3 regions of the Kitasatospora sp. NPDC056327 genome follow, and region 3 is predicted to be linked to each of the others. Evidence: predicted binding sites of a transcription regulator. Region 3 holds the regulator's gene; each other region holds the start of a gene.
The links. The regulator HrcA, encoded in region 3, represses chaperone genes, less so after heat shock. The targets are predictions, from matches to a motif close to TTNGCACTCNGNNNNNCNGAGTGCNAA.
Positions count from the first base shown of each region.

Region 1: ACFCX4_RS25180 (FmdB family zinc ribbon protein) is a predicted target of HrcA. The motif match lies at 1,561-1,587, and genes of this name have one in related genera.
Region 2: groES (co-chaperone GroES) is a predicted target of HrcA. The motif match lies at 1,366-1,392, and genes of this name have one in related genera.

Region 1 is NZ_JBHJRC010000201.1:289-3,559, forward strand. Features, by position in the region: gene ACFCX4_RS25170 (hypothetical protein) at 1-28, shown strand, start outside; gene mscL (large conductance mechanosensitive channel protein MscL) at 87-506, opposite strand; gene ACFCX4_RS25180 (FmdB family zinc ribbon protein) at 1,232-1,549, opposite strand; gene ACFCX4_RS25185 (MFS transporter) at 1,677-2,933, opposite strand.
Region 2 is NZ_JBHJRC010000171.1:8,695-11,965, forward strand. Features, by position in the region: gene ACFCX4_RS23245 (methyltransferase domain-containing protein) at 1-971, opposite strand, end outside; gene ACFCX4_RS23250 (hypothetical protein) at 968-1,285, opposite strand; gene groES (co-chaperone GroES) at 1,534-1,839, shown strand; gene groL (chaperonin GroEL) at 1,953-3,271, shown strand, end outside.
Region 3 is NZ_JBHJRC010000068.1:9,240-12,510, reverse strand. Features, by position in the region: gene dnaJ (molecular chaperone DnaJ) at 1-1,089, opposite strand, end outside; gene hrcA (heat-inducible transcriptional repressor HrcA) at 1,166-2,200, opposite strand; gene htpX (zinc metalloprotease HtpX) at 2,485-3,271, shown strand, end outside.

The sequences.
Region 1 (3,271 bases), on a different contig from region 3:
CCAGCGCCCGCCGCACCACGGCGACTGACCCGGGCGGACCGGACGCCTCCGGGCCCGCGCCGACCCGCGCGGACCTGCTTGGGGCCTCAGCCCGCCCTGGTGACCAGGGCGTCGCGGATCTCGGTGAGCAACTGCACCTCCTTGACCTCGGCCTCCGCCTGCACCTCGGCCAGGGTCTTGCGCTTGGCGGTGAACCTGGTCATCGGCAGGATCAGGCAGAAGTAGACGACGGCGGCGGTGATCAGGAACTGCAGGGCCGCGCTCAGGACGCTGCCCCAGAGGATGAGGATGCCGGAGGTGACCTCCCCGGTGGCGGACACCTCGCAGGGGCCCTTGATGCAGGAGCTGTAGGCCGCGAGGTCCTTGGCCCCGAAAGCGCCGACGATCGGGTTGATCACGCCCTTGACGAAGGCGTTGACGATGTTGGTGAATGCCGCGCCGATGACCACGGCGACGGCCAGCTCGACGACGTTTCCGCGCAGCAGGAATTCCTTGAAGCCTTTCATGCCGCGTGAACGACGGTGTCGTCCGCCGGTCACGGGTGATTTTCTCCCCCCTCCGGCGGACAACCCGTTCGGCCCACCGTCGCCGCCGTTCCCGGTGCGGCCGTTCCCGGTCCGGGCGGACCCGTCCAGGACGGGCCGAGGGCGAACGCGGCCGCCGCGCACAGCACCACGAGCGGGGCCGGCACCGGCACCCGGTGGCGCAGCGCCCGCAGCAGCCGGCAGCGCGGCCCGGCCCGGCCGCGGATCGGCGGGAACGACGGCACGGGCCGCCTGGGCGGGACGGCCGGAGCGGGCGGCGGGACGCGCGGCGGCCGGAGGCCCGGCCGGGAGGGCACGCTCGGCGGCGCGGACGGGCACGGTGCCGCGCAGGGGGGCACCGACGCGCCGGGGGACGGCGGTCCGGACGCGCACGCGCAGAGCGGGGCGGGCGGGAACGGCGGGGTGGACGGGAACGGCGACGGGGCGGGCGAACCGGTGCGCACGGGCACCTCCAGGGTCGGCTCGGGACTTTCCGGTGGCCCACACTCTGGGCGGCCCGGAATCCCGCCGGAAGCCCCTTTCCGCAGCCTGTGGAAAACCCGGGCCTGTGGACGGAGAAGCTCACCCGCAGGGGTGAGAAGTCACCGGGCGCGTTTCCCGGCGGGCATGCGAAGGGGCCCGCCGCGCCCGCGTGCAGCGGGAGCGACGGGCCCTCCGGAAACCTGGTGCCGGGGCCCGGCCGAAGGTCAGCCGGCCGCCGGAGCGGGGCTCGCGGCGGGGGTCGAGGAGCTCGACGAACCCGACGAGGACGACGAACCCGACGAGGTCGAGGACGACGAACCCGAGGACGGGGTCGAGGACGACCCGCTCACCGAGCTGCTGGAGGAGGAGCGGCTGTCGGTCCGGTAGAAACCGGAGCCCTTGAAGACCACGCCCACCGCGGAGAAGATCTTGCGGAGCCGCCCCTGGCAGTCGGGGCACGTGGTCAGCGGCTCGTCGGTGAACTTCTGCACCGCCTCCAGGCCGTTGCCGCACTCGGTGCACTGGTACTGGTACGTGGGCACTTGTCTTCCTCCTGGCACTCTCGCCTGATGAGTGCTAACGATGGTCAATGATGCGGCATTCCGGTGGATCAGTCCAGCGACTCGAATGTGAGATGAGTCCGCCCGGGGTCCGGACCGGCCGCCGCGCTCAGCCCTCGGCCGCGACCGCCGGCCGGGCCGGCGCACCCCGCTCCGCGGCGCCCGCCGCCGCCGCGCGCGTCCCGGGCGGGACCAGCAGCCCCCGCAGCGCGATCAGCGCGGCCAGCCCGAGCCCGGCGCCGGCCACCGGCACCAGGAACCCGGTCGACGCCCCGTACGAGTCGACCAGCCGCCCGGCCGCGGTCGCACCGGTCGCCAGGCCCAGGCCGATGGCGCCGGTCAGCCAGGTGAAGGCCTCGGTCTTCGCGCCGTCCTCGACCAGCGTCTCGACCAGTGTGTAGCCGCTGATCAGGGTGGGGGCGATGGCCAGGCCGCAGACCAGGCCGGCGGCCGAGAGCGCGACCAGGCCCGGCATCGCCCACAGGGTCGAGCAGCCCAGCACCAGCAGGCCGTAGCTGATGATCATCCGCTGCTGGACGGAGCGCCGCCAGGTGACCGCGCCGTACAGCACGCCGGCCAGCATCGAGCCGCCCGCGAAGATCCCGTACACGGTGCCGGCGGCACCGTGCTGCCCGGCGGCGTCGGCGAAGGCGTTCACCGAGACCTGCACGGAGCCGAAGACGGTGCCCACGCCGAGGAAGGCGCCGGCCAGCAGCCGGACGCCGGGCGAGGCGAGCGCGGAGGCCTGCCGGACGCCGGGCGCGCGCTCGACCCGGGCGGGCGCGCTGCGCCGCCGGGCGGCGAAGGCCAGGCCGCCGACGAGGGTCAGCGCCGCCTCGGCGGCGAGTCCGGCCGCGGGGTTCACCGAGGTGGCGACGGCGGTGGCCAGGATGGGGCCGATCACGAAGGTGAACTCGTCGGTCACGGACTCGAAGGCGAAGGCGGTGCCGATCCCGGCGGCCGGGGCGGCGGTCGCGCCCCCGGCGGAGAAGGTGGCGATCCAGCGGGCCCGGACCATGGCGCCGATCTGCGGGACGCTCGCGCCCGCCGGGGCGGCGGCCAGGAAGAGGCTCCAGGCCGGTGCGTGCCCGAGCGCGAGCGCGATCAGGGTGCCGACCGAGACGGCGTGCACCAGCACGGTCGGTACGAGTACGGCGGCCTGGCCGTACCGGTCGGCGAGCCGCCCGGTCTGCGGGCCGACCAGTGCCTGGGCGACCGCGGCGACCGCGGCGACGGTGCTGGCGGTGCCGTACGAGCCGTGGGTGTCCTTGACGAGCAGGAGGATGCCCATGCCGAGCATCGCGTAGGGGAGCCGCGCGACGAACGCGGGGGCCAGGAAGGTCCAGGCGCCGGGCGTGCGGAGCAGCGCGGCGTAGCCGGCCCGGGCGGGCGCGGCGGTTTCGGCGGGCGCGGCGGCCCCGGCGGGCTCCCCGGAACCGGTGGACCCTCCGGAGCCGGCGGGGCCCGGGGTGCCGGCGTCCCCGGCGTTCGCGGTGGTACCGGCGGTGCCGGTGTGCAGGGCGGCGTCCTCGACGCTCTCGACCGTTCGGCGGGCCGTCACGGTCGGTCCTTCCTGCTGCCTGGTAGCGCGGCAGGGCACGGAAGGGCCCCGACGGCGCCGAGAGTCGTCCTCTCGCGCGTCGACCGGGGTAGATACCGGGCCGGGCCGGCGGGGGGCCGGGGCCGGACCGCGGCCGCCGAGCG
Region 2 (3,271 bases), on a different contig from region 3:
CCGTGCGCGTACGGGGTGTCGACCAGCTCGTCCGAGGTGACGTAGGCGATCTTCGGGTCGATCAGCCGGCCGTTCACCCGCCCGGCCACCTCGGCGACCAGGTGGGCGCGGATCACCGCGCCGTCCGGCTCGTAGAGGTAGCGGCCGACCGGGCCGGCCGGCGGGTCGGGCAGGTCGCCGCCGGTGAGGCTGGCCCGTTGCGGCAGCAGGGTGGCGCGGTGCGGGTGCCCGGCCCGGGTGCCGAACCAGAGCACCGCCTCCTTGACGTCGCCGTGGTCGGAGACCCACTCGGCCTCCGTGTCGGCGGGCACCGCCTCGTGCGGGATGCCGGGGGCCACCTTGAGCGCGCCGACCGGGGTGCGCCGGCCGGCTCCGATCGCCCAGGACAGCGGCGGCGCGTACGCCTCGGGGTCGAACACCCGGCCGCGCGAGGTGCGGCGGGCGGGGTCGGTGAAGACCGCGTCGAAACCGGTGACGTCGACGTCGGCGACGTCGGCGCAGCGCACCTCGACCCGGTCGGCCAGGCCCAGGGCGGCCGCGTTGGCGGCGGTGGCGGCGCAGGCGGCCGGGTCACGGTCGACGGCGAGCACCTCGATGCCGGCCCGGGCCAGCGCGAGCACATCGCCGCCGATCCCGCAGCAGAGGTCGGCCAGCCGCCTCACCCCGAGGTCCGCGAAGCGGCGCGCCCGCCACTCGGCGACCTCGCGCCGGGTGGACTGCTCGACGCCGTCGGGCGTGAAGTACATGAGATCGGCGTCGGCGCCGAACTTGGCCCGGGCCCGCTGCCGCAGCCGGGCCTGTCCGAAGGCGGCCGACACCAGTTCGGCCGGGTGCTCCCTGCGCAGCCGGGTCGCCAGCGCCAGCTCCTCCCCGGGCGCGAACTCGCGCAGTTCGGCGAGCAGGGTCTGGCCCCGGTCGGTCAGCAGGGGCCGCAGGTCGTCGTTCTCCACGGGGCCATTCTCACCGGTCAGAGGTTGTGGAGGGCGACCACGACGAAGCCCGGGTAGAGGAACGGCGACACCGCGGCGACGGCCGCGACCACCGGGTACCCGCTGCGCCGGGCGATCCGGGTGGCCAGGCAGGCCGCGGCCAGCACGAGCACCCCGGTGACCACCAGGACGGTCGTCGTGCGGGACGCCGAGCAGCGCCACCCCGTGGTCCGGGCGACCGCCGAGCCGGCCTGGAGGACCGCGAGGGGCAGGGCCGTGAACACCGGCAGGAGGATCACCGCGAACAGGAGGTCTTTCCACCGGGGAGGCCGGGTGCCGGCCGGCGTCGTGGTCATGGCCCGAGTCTGCGGCCCGGGTGCGGCCCCGCACATGAGTACGGCTACTCATCCGCTCCGGGCGTCCGACGCGCGCGGCGTTGGCACTCTGGTTGACTGAGTGCTAACTGCGGCCTATGGTCGTCCTTGGCACTCCCCACCGGGGGAGTGCTAACGCGAGAAAGCGTGTCTGACCCCCGCGACGGCAGATGCGCAGGCTCGCCCCTACCCGTTAGAAAACCCCGTAATCTCCGAAGGGGAGCTCGGACGTGACCACCAGCAGCAAGGTTGCCATCAAGCCGCTCGAGGACCGCATCGTGGTCCAGCCGCTCGACGCCGAGACCACCACGGCCTCCGGCCTGGTTATCCCGGACACCGCCAAGGAGAAGCCCCAGGAGGGCGTCGTCCTGGCCGTCGGCCCGGGCCGCTTCGAGGACGGCCAGCGTCTGCCGCTCGACGTCGCCGTGGGTGACATCGTCCTGTACTCGAAGTACGGCGGCACCGAGGTGAAGTACCAGGGCGAGGAGTACCTCGTCCTCTCCGCCCGCGACGTTCTCGCCATCATCGAGAAGTAAAGGCGTCCAGCCACGCCCCGGATCCGTGTCCCTAGTGACAGGGGACCGGGGCGTGGCTGTTGGTTCACGTAGTCGAGCGGCCGCGCGGCCGCACCCCCGAGGGAATAGGGAACATGGCGAAGATCCTGCAGTTCGACGAGGACGCCCGCCGCTCGCTGGAGCGCGGTGTCAACAAGCTGGCCGACACCGTCAAGGTGACCATCGGCCCCAAGGGCCGCAACGTCGTCATCGACAAGAAGTTCGGCGCCCCGACCATCACCAACGACGGTGTCACCATCGCCCGTGAGGTCGAGCTCGACGACCCGTACGAGAACCTTGGCGCGCAGCTCGTCAAGGAGGTCGCCACCAAGACCAACGACGTCGCGGGCGACGGCACCACCACCGCCACCGTGCTGGCCCAGGCCCTGGTCAACGAGGGTCTGCGCAACGTCGCCGCCGGTGCCGGCCCGGCCGCCCTGAAGAAGGGCATCGACAAGGCCGTCGCCGCCGTCTCCGAGCACCTGCTGTCGGTCGCCCGCGAGATCGAGGGCAAGGACGACGTCGCCGCCGTCGCCACCCTCTCCGCCCAGGACTCCCAGGTCGGCGAGCTGATCGCCGAGGCGATCGACAAGGTCGGCAAGGACGGTGTCATCACCGTCGAGGAGTCGAACACCTTCGGCGTGGAGCTGGACTTCACCGAGGGCATGCAGTTCGACAAGGGCTACCTGTCGCCGTACTTCGTCACCGACGCGGAGCGGCAGGAGGCGGTCCTGGAGGACCCGTACATCCTGATCAACCAGGGCAAGATCTCCTCCATCCAGGAGCTCCTGCCGCTGCTGGAGAAGATCCTGCAGGGCGGTTCCTCCCGCCCGCTGCTGATCATCGCCGAGGACGTCGACGGCGAGGCGCTGTCCACCCTCGTGGTGAACAAGATCCGCGGCACCTTCAACGCGGTGGCCGTCAAGGCCCCGGGCTTCGGCGACCGCCGCAAGGCGATCCTCGGCGACCTGGCCACCCTGACCGGTGGCACCGTGATCTCCGAGGAGGTCGGCCTCAAGCTCGACCAGGCCGGTCTGGACGTGCTGGGCTCCGCCCGCCGCGTGACCGTCACCAAGGACGAGACCATCGTCGTCGACGGTGCCGGTGAGGCCGACGCCGTGGCCGGCCGCGTCGCCCAGATCAAGGGCGAGATCGCCAACACCGACTCGGACTGGGACCGCGAGAAGCTGCAGGAGCGCCTGGCCAAGCTGGCCGGCGGCGTCTGCGTCATCCGCGTCGGTGCCGCCACCGAGGTGGAGCTCAAGGAGCGCAAGCACCGCCTGGAGGACGCCATCTCGGCGACCCGTGCCGCGGTCGAGGAGGGCATCGTCGCCGGCGGTGGCGCCTCGCTCGTCCACGCCGCCAAGGTGCTGGACGAGGGCCTGGGCCTGTCCGGCGACGAGGCCACCGGTGT
Region 3 (3,271 bases):
CGCGAACTGGCCGGCCGGCCGTTCCTCGCCGCGCAGCACCGCCAGGCGGCGCAGCAGGTCCTCCTGCTCGGGGTCGAGCTTGGTGGGCGTCTGCACCTCGACATGCACTATCAGGTCGCCCCGGCCGCCGCCGCGCAGATGGGTGATGCCCCGGCCGTGCAGCGGGATCGACTGGCCGGACTGGGTGCCGGGCCGGATGTCGACCTCCTCGACCCCGTCCAGGGTCTGCAGCGGCACCTGGGTGCCGAGCGAGGCCGCCGTCATCGGGATGGTGACCGTGCAGTGCAGGTCGTCGCCGCGCCGCTGGAACACCGTGTGGGTGGTCTCGGCGATCTCGACGTAGAGGTCGCCGGCCGGGCCGCCGCCGGGGCCGACCTCGCCCTCGCCGGCCAGCTGGATCCGGGTGCCGTTGTCGACACCGGCGGGGATCTTCACGGTCAGGGTGCGGCGGGCGCGGACCCGGCCGTCGCCGGCGCACTCCGGGCACGGGGTCGGCACGACGGTGCCGAAGCCCTGGCACTGCGGGCAGGGACGGGAGGTCATGACCTGGCCCAGGAAGGACCGGGTGACCTGGGAGACCTCGCCCTTGCCGCGGCACATGTCACAGGTCTGCGCGGAGGTGCCGGGCGCGGCGCCCTCGCCGCTGCAGGTGGTACAGGTGACCGCGGTGTCGACCTGGAGCTCCTTGGTGGTGCCGAACGCGGCCTCCTCCAGGGTGATCTCCAGCCGGATCATGGCGTCCTGACCGCGCCGGGTCCGCGAACGCGGGCCGCGCTGGCCGGACGCGGCGCCGAAGAAGGCGTCCATGATGTCCGAGAAGCCGAAGCCGGCCGCGCCCGCTCCGAAGCCGCCCGCGCCGCCCCCGCCGCTCGGCGACAGCGGGTCGCCGCCGAGGTCGTAGACCTGGCGCTTCTGCGGATCGGAGAGCACCTCGTAGGCGGCGTTGATCTCCTTGAACCGCTCCTGCGTCTTCGGGTCCGGGTTGACGTCCGGGTGCAGTTCGCGTGCCAGGCGCCGGAACGCCTTCTTGATCTCGTCCTGCCCCGCATCCCGTCGGACGCCGAGTACCGCGTAGTAGTCCGTGGCCACCAAATGCTCCGCTTGTTCCGCCTGTAAGAGTGCCTGCGACTTCGGCGCCCGTTAGATGTCTAACGCGCGGCCGTTCCTACGACTCGGCCAGGATCTGGCCCACGTACCGTGCCACCGCTCGCACCGCCCCCATTGTGCCCGGATAGTCCATCCGGGTCGGACCGATCACTCCCAGTTTGGCCACGCTCTCGTCGCCCGAACCGTAACCGACCGAGACGACCGAGGTGGAATTGAGCCCCTCGTAGGCGTTCTCGCGGCCGATCCGGACCGTCACCCCGGCGTCCGCGGTCTCACCCAGGAGGCGGAGCAGGATGACCTGCTCCTCCAGCGCCTCCAGCACCGGCTGGATGGTCAGCGGGAAGTCGTGGCCGAAACGGGTCAGGTTGGCCGTGCCGGCCAGCATGATCCGTTCCTCGCTCTGCTCGGCGAGCGTCTCGAAGAGCGTCGCCAGCAGCGTGGTCACCGTCGGCCGGTCGCCCGCCTCGAACAGCGCGGGCAGCTCCTCCAGCAGCCCCGGGACGTCCGGGAGCCGCTGGCCGGCCGCCCGCGCGTTGATCCGGGCCCGAAGGTCGGCCAGCAGCGTCTCGCCGACCGCGCCGGGGCAGTCCACCAGCCGCTGCTCGACCCGGCCGGTGTTGGTGATCAGCACCAGCATCACCTTCGCCGGAGCCAGTGCGACCAGCTCGATGTGCCGCACCGTGGAGCGGCTCAGCGAGGGGTACTGCACCACCGCGACCTGGCGGGTCAGCTGGGCGAGCAGCCGCACCGTGCGGGCGACCACGTCGTCGAGGTCCACCGCGCCGTCCAGGAAGTGCCGGATCGCGCGCCGCTCGGGCGCGCTCATCGGCTTGACCTCGGCCAGCTTGTCGACGAACAGCCGGTAGCCCTTGTCGGTGGGGATCCGCCCGGCGCTGGTGTGCGGCTGGTGGATGTAGCCCTCCTCCTCCAGCGCCGCCATGTCGTTGCGGACGGTGGCCGGGGAGACCCCGAGGTTGTGCCGCTCCACCAGGGCCTTGGAGCCGACCGGCTCCTCCGTCCCCACGTAGTCCTGGACGATCGCGCGCAGCACCGCGAGTTTGCGGTCGTCGAGCTGGCGAACCTCACCGGCCATGGGCACGCACCTCCGTCTCCACGCGTTGTCCGTTGTGACACGCCGTTGTGGCATGTGTCCGCATTCGAGCTGTGTCCGAGCTGTCCGACCGGCCCCGGAGGACCGCGCCCCTGGCACTCCGACCGCCCGAGTGCCAGAACCGTACCTGCCAGTGTAAGGCCCGGGTCCGACCGCAGGAACGGCCCGGCCGGAGTGATCCTGCCCGCAGTTCGCGGCGCGCGGGTGATGCCGGGGGCCCGCCCTGGTGGCAGCATCGGAAGCGGACGGCGAACGGAGGACCAGCGATGTCGAACCCGGGCCCGCACACCCGCTTCGCCCCCGACCGCGGCCTGACCGGCCGGATGGTGGGGACGATGTTCCTGATCGGGCTGCTCTACGTCGGATTCACCGGACTGCTGATCGTGCTGCTGCGCGGCGCCTGGCCGATCGTGGTCCTGATCTCCGGCGGCCTGTTCGTCGCCCAGTTCTGGTTCAGCGACCGGATCACCGAGCGGGCGATGGGCGCCCGCCGGGTCACCCCGGAGCAGTATCCGCAGCTGCACGGCACCGTCGACCGGCTCTGCGCCCTCGCCGACATGCCCAAACCCCGGGTCGCGGTCGCCGACAACGACATGCCCAACGCCTTCGCGACCGGCCGCAACCCCGCCAACGCGGTGGTCTGCGTCACCACCGGCCTGCTGCGCCGGCTGGAACCGGAGGAGCTGGAGGGCGTGCTCGCGCACGAGCTGTCGCACGTCGCCCACCGGGACGTCGCCGTGATGACGGTGGCCGGCTTCCTCGGCGTGCTGGCCGGCGCGATGACCAGGATCGCCATGTACGGCGGCTTCCTGGGCGGCGGGCGCAACAGCAACGACTCCAACGCCGCGATCGCCGCGCTGGTCGTCCCGCTGGTGTCGATCGTGGTCTACGCGATCAGCTTCCTGCTGACCCGGCTGCTCTCCCGCTACCGGGAGCTGGCCGCCGACCGGGCCGCCGCGCAGCTCACCGGCCGGCCCAGCGCGCTCGCCTCCGCGCTCACCAAGGTGACCGGGCAGATCGCGGCCATCCCGACCCGGGACCTGCGCCAGGCGC